DNA from 2 places in the Candidatus Pantoea soli genome. Region 2 is predicted to be linked to the other one. Evidence: predicted binding sites of a transcription regulator. Region 2 holds the regulator's gene; the other holds the start of a gene.
What was found. The regulator PhoB, encoded in region 2, activates phosphate uptake and scavenging genes when phosphate is short. The targets are predictions, from matches to a motif close to CTGTCATAAAACTGNCNNAT.
Positions count from the first base shown of each region.

Region 1 (5,090 bases), 1.2 Mb from region 2:
AAAAAGCGTGCCACCGCCTTCTGGGCTGTGCGCTCGGGCTCGCATAACAACAATGCAATTCGAAACATCTGTGGCTGGTTGCTTCCCGCGGGACGTCTGCAGCATTTCCCCGCTGCATTCAACGTCATTGCGGCACCGGCCGGGAGGGGAACATGATCAGCACTATCGCGCTTTTTTGGGCTCTGTGTGTGGTTTGTCTGGTGAATATGGCGCGCTATTTTTCGTCTTTGCGCTCGCTACTGGCGGTGCTGCGCGGCTGCGATCCGTTGCTGTATCAGTATGTGGATGGTGCCGGTTTTTTTACCTCGCACGGTCAGCCGAGCAAACAGGTAAGACTGGTACGGTATATCTGGGAAAAGCGCTACCGCGATCACCATGACGACGAGTTTATTCGCCGCTGTGAACGGGTGCGCGGCCAGTTTGTGCTGACCAGCGGGCTGTGTTTTCTGGTGGTGGTAAGCCTGATTGCAATGGCCATCTGGCAGTAAGCGCCGGACGGCGGGCATAAAAAAGGCGACATTGCTGTCGCCCTTTTTCGTCTGCCGCAGGGTCAGACGATCTTCAGCGCAATCCAGTACAGCGAACCGGACAGCAGGATACAGACCGGCAGGGTAAAGACCCAGGCCATGGCGATGCTCTTGATGGTCCGGCTCTGCAGCCCGCCGCCGTCTACCAGCATGGTGCCGGCCACGGAGGAGGAGAGGATATGCGTGGTCGAGACCGGCATCCCGGTATAGCTGGCAATACCAATCGATAACGCGGCGGTTACCTGTGCCGACATGCCCTGCGCATAGGTCATGCCTTTTTTGCCGATCTTCTCACCGATGGTGGTCGCCACACGGCGCCAGCCAATCATGGTACCGGTGCCGAGTGCCAGCGCAACCGCAACGATAATCCATACTGGCGCATATTCAACGGTGCCCAGCAGGTCGCCTTTGAGTTTGCTCAGGAAACGCTTATCGTCTGCCGGGGTTTCCGGCAGTTTGGCGGCCTTGTCTGCGGTATCAGAGATACACATCAGCAGGCGACGCATCTGGCTGCGTTGATCAACCGTCAGCTGATCGTAGCTGTTCAGGTTGGTCAGCAGCTGCTGCGCCCGGCCAATCGCCTGCAGCGCACGCGCGCTGTCGCAGTGGAACTCCTGCGGGCCGCCGACGGACTCTTCCGGCGTTGGCACGACCGGCGGAGCCATCTGCACGATGTGCGTCAGGGCATCGCCGTGCTGCTGGTAGTACTGCTCCAGATGGTTCACCGCGTCACGGGTCCGGGTAATGTCATAACCGGACGCGTTCATATTGACGACAAACCCGGCCGGCGCCACGCCAATCAGCACCAGCATGATCAGGCCAATGCCTTTCTGGCCATCATTGGCTCCGTGTGAATAGCTGACGCCAATCGCGGAGACAATCAGGGCGATACGCGTCCAGAACGGCGGCTTTTTCTTGCCGTCGATCTTTTCACGGTCCGCCGGCGTCATATGCACACGGGCACGCTTGGTGGTGCCGCTCCAGTAACGACGCAGCAGGAAAATCAGCCCGCCGGCAATCGCCAGGCCCACAATGGGTGACAGAATCAGCGACAGGAAGATATTCAGGACTTTCGGCAGGTTCAGGGCATCGACCACCGAGGTACCGGTCATCAGTGCATTGGTGAGACCAATACCGATAATGGCGCCAATCAGCGTGTGCGAACTGGAGGCCGGTAAACCCAGATACCAGGTGCCCAGGTTCCAGATAATCGCCGCCAGCAGCATGGAAAACACCATGGCAAGACCGTGCGCCGAACCGACATTCAGTAGCAAATCGGTCGGCAACATATGAACAATGGCGTACGCCACGCTCAATCCACCGAGCAACACACCAAAGAAATTGAATACACCGGCCATCACTACCGCCAGTTGCGCCCGCATCGCACGGGTGTAAATGACTGTCGCGACCGCGTTAGCGGTGTCATGGAAACCGTTGATTGCTTCGTAAAACAATACAAACAGCAAAGCCAGAACTAATAACAGGCCGGTGCTTAGGTCAAGACCAGCAAACAGATGTAGCATAAACGTTACGCCATTTTGGAGGACATGAACGCGGCGCATTATCTGCGACAACATGCACCATGGGAAAGGAAAATATAGCCCTTTTTTGTCTTAAATTTGCAATCCGGCGCTGATCGCAAGGTAAAAAGGCCGAAAAATGAGCGAGTTGCCATGTGACACATTTACGGCATTTTTTTGATACTGGCGCGAAAACCCGCATATCTCTACAATCAGCGGCTTTTAAACAGGTGGGCGAAGGCAGTGGAAAAGTTTGACGTTATCATAATTGGTGCAGGCGCCGCCGGCATGTTCTGCGCCGCGCAGGCAGGGCAACGGGGGCGTCGCGTACTGCTGCTGGATAACGGCAAAAAGGCCGGACGTAAAATCCTGATGTCCGGCGGTGGCCGCTGTAACTTCACCAATCTGTACACCGATGCGGCGGCTTACCTGTCGCACAACCCGCACTTCTGTAAATCCGCCCTGGCGCGCTACACCCAGTGGGACTTCATCGATCTGGTTAACCGCCACGGGATTGCTTATCACGAAAAAACCCTTGGACAGCTGTTCTGCGATGACTCCGCGCAGCAGATTGTGGATCTGCTTCTGCAGGAGTGCGCCGCCGGGCAGGTTACCCTGCGTCTGCGTAGTGAAGTGCTGAGCGTCACGCGCGACGAGCAGGGCTACACGCTGCAGCTGAACGGGGCGCAGGTACAGGCGCAGAAGCTGGTGATCGCCAGCGGCGGCCTCTCCATGCCGGGCCTGGGCGCGACGCCTTTTGGCTATAAAGTGGCTGAGCAGTTTGGCCTGAAGGTGTTCCCGACGCGCGCGGCGCTGGTGCCGTTTACGCTGCACAAGCCGCTGCTGGAGCAGCTCAATACGCTTTCCGGCGTTGCGCTGCCTACCACCATTACCGCGCAGGATGGCACGCTGTTTAAAGAGGCGATGCTGTTTACCCATCGCGGTTTGTCCGGCCCGGCGGTGCTGCAAATTTCCAGCTACTGGCAGCCCGGAGAGAGCATTACCATCAACCTTTCGCCAGAGACGTCGCTGGATGCCTTTATTACGGTGCAGCGCGAAGCCCATCCGAACCTCAGCCTGAAAAACAGCCTGGCGAAGATCCTGCCGAAGCGGCTGGTTGAGGTGCTGCAGGAGCTGAAGCAGATCCCCGACGTCACGCTGAAGCAGCTCAACAGCAAACAGCAGGCTGAACTGGTGACCACGCTGCATCAATGGCGCGTGCAGCCCAACGGCACCGAAGGTTACCGGACTGCGGAAGTAACGCTGGGTGGCGTAGACACCACGCAGCTGTCCTCAAAAACCCTCGAAGCGCGCGACGTACCGGGGCTCTACTTTATCGGCGAAGTGGTGGACGTTACCGGCTGGCTGGGCGGCTACAATTTCCAGTGGGCGTGGAGTTCAGCTTGGGCGTGCGCGCAGGCGCTGTAATCGGTGCCGGGGCGCGCTGACTGCCGCTCCCCGGCTGGCGTGCGCCTGGCGACCTGATGAGATCACAGGTCTCTAAAACAGCATGGGCAGCGTGGCGCTCGCCGTCTGCTGGCTGGTCGCCGCATACTGACTTCCCAGCGCGGTGAGTTCGCGCATCAGCACATCAACCAGCAGCATCGCACCCACCTTGGCGCTCAGTGACCCCGCTGTCAGCGGACCTTCCGGCCTCGCCGCCACCAGCAGCATATCCGCAAGCTTGCCGATAGGACTGCGCAGCGTATTACTCAGCATCAGCACGCGCGCCTTCTGCTTTCTGGCTACGCTGACGACATGCAGCAGATCGCGGGTGGATCCGGAGCTGGAGATGGCAATCACCAAATCCGCCTCGCTGACCGTGGCGGCATTCATCGCCGCCAGGTGCATGTCGTTAAACAGCTGCGCCGATTTCCCCAGCCGCAGCAGGCGATACTGCAGGTATTCACCGGTAATCGCACTGGCCGCAACGCCATAGATCTGGATACTCCGCGCCTGATGTATCGCCAGGCTGGCCTGCTGCATCACCGCACGATCGATAAATTTGCCGGTATCGCGCAGGGCCTGCACCGACTCCTCCACCAGCGCATCAATTCCGTCTCCGCTTTCTGGCGCGTCAGGCTGACTTTGCTGCACGTTCATTGCCAGCGCCATTTTGAACTCAGTATAGCCTTTACATTTCAGATGACGGCAGAGCCGCGTCACGCTCGCCTCACTGGTGGCGGTCTCTTTTGCCAGCTCGGTAATGGTGAGATACAGCACTTTCTGCGGCTCATTAAGGATGTAATCCGCCAGCTTTTGCAGGGTCGGACTGAAGCCCGGCAAGCCCTGCCGCAGGTAGAGCAGGATATTCTCATTTTCCGTCATCAGGCTTATCCCTGTTCGTGTTACGCGTTGCGCATAGTGTGCGTAAAGCCCTGGGTTTCTGCCAGCAGAAATCGAGCTTAAGTGAAGGTCATCACAATTATGGTGGAAATTTTCACCATTAGTTTATCTGTGTGATAATAATTTTCACCGATTCTGTTTCGGAGAAAAATATATGTCACGCTTTCATGGTGTCTCGTCCGGAAGCTGGTTCGAAAAAGCGCAGCATTTCGGCAAATCATTTATGCTGCCCATTGCCGTGTTGCCGGCCGCCGGCCTGCTGCTGGGCATCGGCGGCGCGCTGTCCAATCCGAACACGCTCAGGGCGTATCCTTTCCTGGATGTTGCCTGGCTGCAGGGGCTGTTTACCATCATGGCCGATGCCGGGTCAGTGGTGTTTGCCAACCTGGCCGTTCTGTTTGCCGTCGGGGTGGCGGTTGGCCTGGCAAAAAGTGATAAGGGGACGGCCGGTCTGGCTTCGCTGGTGGCGTATCTGGTAATGAACGCCACGATAAGTGCCTTGCTGAAGCTGACCGGGGCGCTGGCGGCAACCCAGCCGGGTGCGGCCGGTCAGGGGATGACGCTGGGTATTCAGACGCTGGAGACCGGCGTCTTCGGCGGTGTAATCACCGGGCTGATCACCGCTGTGCTGCACAATCGCTACAACAAAATTACGCTGCCGCCGTTTCTGGGCTTTTTTGGCGGGTCGCGCTTTATT
Region 1 is NZ_CP032702.1:3,496,994-3,502,083, reverse strand. Features, by position in the region: gene uspB (universal stress protein UspB) at 153-488, shown strand; gene pitA (inorganic phosphate transporter PitA) at 551-2,050, opposite strand; gene D8B20_RS16250 (BaiN/RdsA family NAD(P)/FAD-dependent oxidoreductase) at 2,291-3,475, shown strand; gene D8B20_RS16245 (MurR/RpiR family transcriptional regulator) at 3,548-4,375, opposite strand; gene D8B20_RS16240 (PTS transporter subunit EIIC) at 4,548-5,090, shown strand, end outside.
Region 1: pitA (inorganic phosphate transporter PitA) is a predicted target of PhoB. The motif match lies at 2,201-2,220, and genes of this name have one in related genera.

Region 2 (5,090 bases):
GGAAGCCAAAGCTGGCATAGCCGATGCTGTCAGGCGTACTGGCCACAGCCTGCACTACGGCGGCCGATCCGGGGAACTCCGCCACATCGGCGCGAAAATCGCCGCGGCACAGCGCCTGCTGTTTGAAAAACCCCCAGGTGCCGGACGCGGAATTACGGCCAAAGCGCTGAATTCCGCGCATTGCCCAGTGCGTATCGCGAAGGCCAAGGTCGCCCCAGCGCTGTGGCACCTGGCCGGCACCGCACAGGCGGGTGACAGAGAAGAGTGCATCCAGCTGCGGCTGGCTGATGTGCGGCAGCGGATTGTCCTGATTGACGACCACCACCAGCGCGTCCATCGCCACCGGTACGGCCAGCGGCGGATAGCCATAGCGGGCGATAAACAGCTGACGCTCATCCGCCTGCATGGGGCGGCTCATGGCCCCCAGCTGAGCGGCGCCCGCGGCCAGCGCCGTCGGTGCGGTTGAGGAGCCCGCCGCCTGCACCTGGACATTAACGCCGGGCGACTGGCGGCTGAAATCCTCTCCCCATAGCGTCATCAGATAGCCGAGCGTATCGGAACCCACGCTACTCAGATTCCCGGTCAGCATGGTTTGCTGTGCCTGCGCCAGCGTGGCGCACAGCAGCAAAAAGGAGAGCAGCAGCGATTTCATCGGCAGATCCGCCATTCAGATAAAGGGAGCCAGCAGTAAAACGCACATTCTGGAGCGCTCTGCCGCGATGCGCAACCGGCTTCGGCAAACAGACCGGAAGGCGCTGAAACAGGTTAATTCAGCGCAACAGCTATCGTCTGAGGTCAGGAAAGCCGGCTGACGCGGCGGGTGGACGCGCCGGGAACGGTCTCGTCCGCCTTCCGGTGGGCCCACCACACGGCATCTCTGCCGCGTAACGTCCGGCTTCGCGCGTGCGGCATCCCGTAGCCGGGTGCCGCCGCCAGCGGCGCATAACAGCAACAGCAGCGCTGGCGGGATGGCCGCTTACCGCAGCCTGCGATCTGTTGCCGCCTGTCCTCAGCTCACCTTTTCGTGTACGCCGTCCGCCACAATCAGGCGCGGCGGCAGCAGGAAACTGAAGCAGGTTTCGCGATGCGGAATGCTGCTGATCTCCAGACGGGAGTTGTGATGCCCCAGCGCGTGCTTCACAATCGCCAGCCCCAGCCCGCTGCCGCCGGTGGCGCGCGAACGTGCTTTATCCACGCGGTAGAAGCGCTCGGTCAGGCGCGGTAAATGCTCCTCACTGATACCCGGCCCGTCATCGCACACTTTGAACTGTGCGCCCTGCTTTGTCCGCAGCCAGCTGATGTCAATTCGCGTACCTTCCGGCGTATGGTTTACCGCGTTATACACCAGGTTAGAGATGGCGCTGCGCAGCTGCTCGTCGTTGCCAAACACCCGCAGATGCGGATCGGTATGGAAATAGATATGGTGACGGCCGTGGCTCAGCGCTTCAGCTTCGCGCTGCAGCAGCAGCAGCATAGTGGGCACATCCACGGTCTCTTTCAGATCGATGGCCGGGGCAGCTTCAATGCGCGACAGCGTCAGCAGCTGTTTTACCAGGCTATCCATGCGGCGCGTCTGCTCCTGCATGGTGCTCAGCGCTTTACTGCGCGTGCGCGCATTCATGCCCTCGTCATCCATCATCTCCAGATATCCCTGCAGCACGGTCAGCGGCGTGCGCAGCTCATGGCTGACGTTGGCAAAAAAGTTACGGCGTGCGCCCTCTAGCTGGTGCATCTGCGTCACGTCGCGCGCCACCATCAGCCACTGCCCTTCACTGTAAGGCATGACGCGGAACTCCATATGATGCTGATTATTCAGCACCACGGTCAGCGGCTTATTAAAGTCGCGCTGGCGGATATAGCGGGAAAATTCAGGGTAGCGCAGCAGATTAAGGATGTTCTGGCCGTTATCTTCCGGCCAGCGCAGCCCCAGATGCTGCTGTGCCAGACCGTTACACCAGAAAATGGTGCCCTCTTCGGTGGTCAGAACAACGGCGTCAGGCAGTGATTCGGCACCACTGCGAAACCGTTTGATCAGGTTTCCCAGCTCGCGCCGGCGGCGGCGGTTGCGCAGCTGCATCTGATACAGACCATAAAACAGCGGCTCCCAGCTGCCGCTGCCGGTGGGCGGTGTCATGGAGCGATCCACCCACAGCCAGTGCGACAGTCGCATCAGGTTTTTGAAGTGCCAAAACAGGATGCCGCACACCGCCAGTAACAGCAGCCACGGCAGATAGCCGGTTAACAGCCCCAGCAGCAGCGCAGGCAGACAGACCAGCGCCAGCTCGGTCAGTAATCTCTTCCAGGAGAGTCGTTCCAGCACGGCAGAGCACTCCGTTTAGTAGCGGGCAGAGAAACGATACCCTGTTCCGCGAACGGTTTGAACCATGCGATCGTGGCCGGAAATCTCCAGCGCTTTGCGTAAACGACGGATATGCACATCCACGGTGCGATCTTCTACGTAGACGTTGGTACCCCAGACGTGGTTGAGCAGCTGTTCGCGGCTGTAAACGCGCTCCGGGTGGGTCATAAAGAAGTGCAGCAGTTTGTATTCGGTCGGGCCCATCTCCAGCGGGGTGGTCTCAGACATCACGCGATGCGAGGAGGGATCGAGGCTCAGGCCCTGCATCTCAATCACTTCTTCCACCGCCATCGGCGAGATACGCCGCATCACCGCTTTAATCCGCGCCATCAGCTCTTTCGGCGAGAACGGCTTGGTGATGTAATCATCGGCCCCCACTTCCAGACCGCGCACGCGATCTTCCTCTTCGCCGCGCGCCGTCAGCATCATCACCGGGATATCGCGCGTCATGGCTTCACGTTTCAGGTGTTTAATGAACTGAATGCCGCTGCCGCCAGGTAACATCCAGTCCAGCAGGATCAGATCTGGCCAGGGTTCGATCAGCTTGCCAATCGCGCTGTCATAATCTTCTGCTTCAATGGGCTGGTAATCATTCTGTTCCAGCACGAAACATAACATTTCACGGATGGGAGCTTCGTCTTCCACAACCAAAATGCGCTTAGCCATTATTACTCCTGCTGTTGTGACACGCTGTCACTGGGATTTGCGGCGTCATTATGCGTCAGTTTTATGACACTTTTATGAAAAACCCAACCCGTGATAAATAGATAAAAAACAGAAATGTGACAATCAAAATCGGTTTTTTTCCTTTATCCCCGAAGCCGTTATACTTGCCCCCTCGTTTTACCCGCAGGAAACCGCCATGCGCATCATTCACACCGCCGACTGGCACCTCGGCCAGTTCTTTTACAGCAAAAGCCGCGCTGCGGAACATCAGGCCTTCCTTGACTGGCTTCTGCAGCAGATAACGCAGCACGCGGTGGATGCGCTGATCATTGCCGGCGATCTGTTTGATACCGGCACACCGCCCAGCTATGCGCGCGAGATGTTTAACCGCTTTGTCGTCGCGCTGCAGCCTACCGGCTGTCAGCTGATTGTGCTGGCGGGCAATCATGATTCGGTCGCCACGCTGAATGAGTCACGCGAACTGCTGGCCTGCCTGAACACCCGCGTTATTACCAGTGCGACGCCGGGCGGCGAGCAGCAGGTGCTTACCCTGTCGCGGCGCGACGGCACGCCGGGTGCGGTGCTGTGTGCCATTCCGTATCTGCGTCCGCGCGACATTCTGCGCAGCAAAGCCGGCCAGTCCGGACGGGAAAAACAGCGCTCCCTGCTGGAGGCCATCGGCCAGCACTATCAGCACTGCTATGCCGCCGCTCAGGCGCAGCGTGACGCGCTGGGCGAACCGCTGCCGATCATTGCCACCGGCCACCTCACCACCGTGGGCGTCAGCAAAAGCGACTCGGTGCGTGATATCTACATCGGCACGCTGGATGCCTTTCCGGCACAGGCGTTTCCGCCAGCGGATTACATCGCGCTCGGCCACATTCACCGTCCGCAGCGCATTGCCAACAGCGACCACATCCGCTACAGCGGCTCACCGATTCCGCTCAGCTTTGATGAAGCCGGGCGCGACAAAAGCGTTTTTCTGCTCAGCTTCAGCAGCGGGCTCGACAGCGTGACGCCACTGACGGTGCCACTGTTTCAGCCGCTGCGCGTGCTGAAAGGGTCGATGGCAGAGCTTGAAGCGCAGCTGGCGCAGTTCAGAGACGGCGATACCGCTCAGCCGGTGTGGCTGGATATTGAAATCACCACTCAGGAGTACCTCAGCGATTTGCAGCGCCATATCGAACAGCTGACGGCGACGCTGCCGGTTGAGGTGCTGCTGGTGCGCCGCAGCCGCGAACTGCGCCGCTCCAGCCTTGAACGACTGGAAAATGAGACGCTGAGCGAACTGAAAGTGGAAGAGGTCTTTGCCCGCCGCCTGGCGCAGGAAACGCAGCTGGAGGCCGATCACGTCGCCAGCCTTACCCGGCTGTTCCGCAGTACGCTGGCGGCGCTGGAGGATCCCTCTGCATGAAAATTCTGACGTTACGCTTCAAAAACCTCAATGCGCTGCGCGGTGAATGGCGGATTGATTTCCGCGAGGAGCCGTTTGCCAGCAACGGCCTGTTCGCGATTACCGGGGCCACCGGTGCCGGCAAAACCACCCTGCTTGATGCCATCTGTCTGGCGCTCTATCACCAGACGCCGCGCCTCGGCGGTCTGTCACAGAGTGAAAACCAGCTGATGACGCGCGACACCGCTGAATGCCTGGCGGAGGTGGAGTTTGAAATCAAGGGCGAAGCCTGGCGCGCTTTCTGGAGTCAGAACCGCGCCCGCGGCCAGGTGGACGGCAAACTGCAGGCCCCGCGCGTCGAGCTGGCGCGCGTGGCGGATAACCAGATTGTTGCCGATAAAGTCAGCGACAAGCTGAAAGCAATTGAAACGCTGTCGGGGCTGGACTTTGCCCGCTTTACCCGCTCCATGATGCTGTCGCAGGGGCAGTTCGCCGCGTTTCTTAATGCCCGACCGGGCGAACGGGCCGAACTGCTGGAAGAGCTGACCGGCACTGAAATTTACGGCCGGATTTCCGTACAGATATTCGAACAGTGGCGCCATGCGCGCAGCGAGCTGGAAACGCTGCGCGCCCGCGCCGGCAGTATGCAGCTGCTGGAGGAGGCGCGCCGCG
Region 2 is NZ_CP032702.1:955,653-960,742, reverse strand. Features, by position in the region: gene D8B20_RS04350 (PstS family phosphate ABC transporter substrate-binding protein) at 1-652, opposite strand, end outside; gene phoR (phosphate regulon sensor histidine kinase PhoR) at 1,010-2,320, opposite strand; gene phoB (phosphate response regulator transcription factor PhoB) at 2,336-3,025, opposite strand; gene sbcD (exonuclease subunit SbcD) at 3,222-4,439, shown strand; gene D8B20_RS04330 (SbcC/MukB-like Walker B domain-containing protein) at 4,436-5,090, shown strand, end outside.